One region of the Pseudoalteromonas sp. NCIMB 1079 genome, then DNA from elsewhere that is predicted to be linked to it. Evidence: riboswitches for the same ligand, from Rfam matches in the RefSeq annotation. Region 1 holds a riboswitch; the other holds the start of a gene.
The links. A riboswitch is a leader RNA that binds a small molecule or an ion and turns the genes downstream of it on or off. The one in region 1 is predicted to bind cobalamin.

Region 1 (2,207 bases):
CGGCTAGGGGGTTGCGCGTTACCGTTTGTAAAATAAGCCCCGCAATTGCTAAGCCAGAGCCTGCTAAAAAGGCGAGTAATGTGCGTGGCATTCTTAGTTCAAAAATAATACGCGTATTAAAAGACGCCTCATTTGAGAGTAAAAAACTATTAAATACATCTTGAAGTGAGGTCTCTGCTGCACCAAAACTAAGTGCTGCAAATAAGCTAAATAAAGCAGCTGCAGCACTGATGAATAGCGCAAGTGAGTGGCGAGTATTAACTGCGCTCATATTATTCGTAACCATAAAAGTAAGTGATATGAGGGATGCTATTTCCCGACTTCGATATTTGCGGGTGATTATTTACTTGGGCGCAGACACCAAAAACGTCGCCTAGCATGTTTTCGGTTAATACCTCACTTGGCGTGCCTGAATGCGTAATTTCACCATTTTTAATAACCACTAGTTCATCGCACATTGCAGAAGCTAAGTTTAAATCGTGAAACGATGCAAACACCGTTACACCCAACGATTTAGCAAGCTCCATTACCTGTATTTGGTATTTAACATCTAAATGGCTAGTTGGTTCGTCCATTATTAACAACTGAGGTTGCTGGACTATGGCGCGGGCTATCAAGGCACGTTGCTTTTCACCACCCGAAAGTGACTCAAAGCTTTGATCGCTATGATCTGCCAACCCTACAGTGTTGATAGCTTGGGTAATTTTTTGTTTATCAATGTTAGTTACCGAGCTAAATAGCGATTTATGAGGCGTTAGCCCAAGCGCAATAACATCAAATACGCTTAAGTTAAATTGCGACGGGGTTTCTTGCAAAACAACCGCTACTTTTTTTGCGTACTCATCGCTTTTTAGCTGCCAAATATCGGTGTTGTTAAACTCTACAACGCCATCACTGGGTTTATTAAAACGATATAAACAACGCAATAAGCTCGATTTACCTGCGCCATTAGGTCCAATTAAACCAACAAATTTACCTGTGGTTATTTTAAGGTTTATTTTTTTGAGGATCGTTTTATTGCCAATACCCCACGATACGTTTTTAACGTTTAGTAATGGTATATTTAATGGCGTTTGAGTGTGCAATAGTCAGTCCTAGACGGGATTAAACTCACTAAAAATGCGATAAAAATACTAATGCACTACAAGAAAAAATGAGTAAACCCGCTCGTTAAAAGAATTCATACCAATTGTATTAAATTAGTGATTTATTATAGCGACAAATAAATAGCTTAATAACAAGGCGGAAATTATGACATATACTTTTTCTATATAAATAATTTTTAACGAAGTTAGTAAGTTATATAATTCGCTAGAAAGATCATGTTTTTAATAAAATTGGTATTATACCATTTGTATCTGACTTAAAGCTTTGCGCTAATTACAGTTGCGGGAACAGTCGAGGACTCGCACCTCATTCCAAATGAAGCTCTATTATGGGCGGCTAAGTAAATAATTTAAAGCAAAAAAAACCGCACTCAAAAGAGCGCGATTAAAAGGGAGTGTTTTAACTAATTTAGCGAATAGTTAAAACTTGTATTCCATACCTAAGCCTACGTAGTCTTGGTCAACGTTGTTGTCCATATCGAAGCTTGAGTAAAAGCCAAATACTTTAATGTTTTTATTTAATTTGTGATCAAGACCAACTGATATTGCTGACTTATCGTCGCTGTCGTCAAAGTCCATGTCTTGGTATTGTACTTTAAATGTGTTGTTACCCATGCTGTAAGCCGCATTTAATAGATAACCATCCGCTTCTGCGCTGCCGTCAACTTTTTCTTGTGTTTGGTACATTGCACCTAACTTAAAGTTTTCAACTTTACCTTGGATTGATGCGCGTACTACATCGTAGCCATTTACTTCACTATCGGCTGCGATAGAGGCATATACTGCGCTCTTTTTAAGTGCCACGTCACCGTAAGTAACCGCCATTGAGTAACCGTTATCAGCGTCTACATCATCTTCAGCTACAAAAGTAGCAAGTACTTTAAAACCTTCGTATGAGTTTGATGAATAACTAACAGTATTCCCTAAACGGTTTTCACCTTTAAATACATTTTTAATATCGCCTTCAAGGTCGTTAAACAAGTCTAACTTACCTTGAGATTGTTTAAGCGCAGTATCGTTACGACCAATAACCACTTGGCCAAACGCACCTTTTAAACCAACGTATTGGTTACGCGCAGAAATATTGTCGTCGTTATCGCC
Region 2 (2,207 bases), 2.1 Mb from region 1:
GGTAATCGTAATCATCGGTTCTAATAACAGCACTAGCAAGCCATATGTCATCGTCATAAAAAGCACCAATAAATAATGCTTTATTATCGCGTTTTTCATGTAATGAAGTTGCTGTAGAACCGGATAAATCTTCTTGTAATAAATTAACACCGCCACTTAATTCTAGTGTTTGAGTTAAAGTATATAGACCACGATATTCTGCTTCAAAACGTTCAGTACTATAAAAAGTATTTACTGCAGTCCCTGTTTGCTCATTTTCTTCTTGCGATAAACTGACTGAAACACCTTGATTATAATTTTGAGAGCTTTTTTCCCAACCTAATTTAGCTATATAGTTTTCAAAATCATAAGCGTCGCTAGAGTATGCCGAGTCGTATTCACCCTCACCCTCACTATACTGTGCTTGTGCGCTAAATTGACCCAAATCTTCAGTATGATAGCTTAAGTTAAAACCAATATTTTTATTTCTATAGCCATCATCATCATGATCTTTAGTAATTGCAGCAGTAGGGTCTTTTTCAGTAACATCAAAGCCATCTGTTTCTTCATAACCTGCATTGTATTTAAAGCTCAACGCATCTTTAGCTACCCCACCTGCTAGCTGATAGTTTGAGTAACTATTGCTACCAAATGTTGCAGATAAGGTATTATTAATTGCATCACGAGTAATGATGTTAATAACCCCTGCGATTGCATCTGAACCATAAATGGCCGCGCGAGCACCTTTGATAACTTCGATACGTTCAATGCTATTAACAGGGATATTAGTAAGCGACACACTCCCCGATGTCGCATCACTTATCCTAACACCATCCACCAAAACCAATGTGTATTTTGCCGACGCGCCACGTACAAATACATCCGCTTTTTGCCCAAAGCCCCCATTACTTACAATATCAAGACCAACAACTGTATTTAAAAGAGAGGGTAAATCGCGTACGTTGCTTGCTTCTATTTCTGCACGCTCAATAACATTTACACTTGCTAAAACGTCATTGATTGATTGCTCAAATTTATTAGCTGTAACGGTTATTTTTTCAATTGATTGCTCTGCGCCAGACACAGAAAATGAAAGCGCAGCAGAAATAGCAACGCCTAAAGTTGTTTTGTTTAACATGATGTCCCCTACCTTTGCCCACCGCAAAGATTTAAGTAAGTAAGATAGCATCAAGGCCGGTCTCCGGACTCAGTAAGCACATCAAAATATGCAATACTTTACCGTTGCGGGGGCAGTGTTGGGCTTGTAGTCATCATGAAAACGCACCAACTTCCCGATTATCCTGCTAAAAAAATCATTACATGAAGTGGCTAGCAAGCACCTTGAAAATATGTCGCTATTGTGAGTATTTTGTTTACAAATGTCAATGGACGTCTATATAGCTAAAGCTAGATTTACCTATGATAAATACGAAAAATAACCTCACAGAAAAAAGCCAAACATTACTGTTTAGCTTTTATTAATACATTCAACACACTCGTTAGCTAGGGTCTAGCAGGTGCACTTTAGTCACGAAAGTTTTTAAACTGAAAAGGCTGACCTAGCTCAGCGCTGCGCACTACTTGCATAGCCTCTTGAAGATCGTCACGTTTTTTACCTGTCACACGCACTTCTTCGCCTTGAATAGCGGCTTGTACTTTAACTTTTGAATCTTTAATGGCTTTAACCACTTTTTTGGCCATGTCTTTTTCGATACCTTGCTTTAACCCAACGTTACGAAATACATTTTTTCCTGCACGGCTAATATCTTGAAGTTCTAAACTAGCTACATCCATACCGCGCTTTGAAATTTTTCCCGCTAAAATATCGAACAACTGCATAACTTGAGAGTCAGCTTCTGCTTTAAGCTTAATTGTTTTATCGTTTAGCTCAATAGATGCATCAACGCCTCTAAAATCAAAGCGAGTCTCTAGTTCACGGTTTGCGTTATCAACCGCATTTTTAGCTTCGTTCATTTCTACTTCAGATACAATATCAAATGAAGGCATTAGTATACTCCTAACTATTTAATCTTAATTTTATGTGGCAATTATAACGCTAAAATTATAAATCTTTACATTTTTCTGCATCTTGTTCAGGTGCGATACTAAATTAATTTGATATACTTGCGCCTCTTTTTTAAGCGATTTTAGGATTTGTCGTGACAAGGCGTGTTTATCAAGCAGTTTTTTTAATCAGCATAGTGGCTTTCACCTTTTTATTTGCTAAA

Region 2: it holds a riboswitch for cobalamin, as region 1 does, so the genes downstream of both, ABX891_RS14170 (TonB-dependent receptor domain-containing protein) here and ABX891_RS04520 (ABC transporter ATP-binding protein) in region 1, are expected to answer to the same signal.

What each region holds. Positions count from the first base shown of each region.
Region 1 covers NZ_JBEWZA010000001.1:971,496-973,702, reverse strand. Annotated here, with positions in the region: gene ABX891_RS04525 (FecCD family ABC transporter permease) at 1-271, opposite strand, end outside; gene ABX891_RS04520 (ABC transporter ATP-binding protein) at 273-1,085, opposite strand; cobalamin riboswitch at 1,333-1,484, opposite strand; gene ABX891_RS04515 (porin) at 1,527-2,207, opposite strand, start outside.
Region 2 covers NZ_JBEWZA010000001.1:3,052,022-3,054,228, forward strand. Annotated here, with positions in the region: gene ABX891_RS14170 (TonB-dependent receptor domain-containing protein) at 1-1,117, opposite strand, end outside; cobalamin riboswitch at 1,155-1,338, opposite strand; gene ABX891_RS14175 (YajQ family cyclic di-GMP-binding protein) at 1,504-1,986, opposite strand; gene ABX891_RS14180 (VanZ family protein) at 2,139-2,207, shown strand, end outside.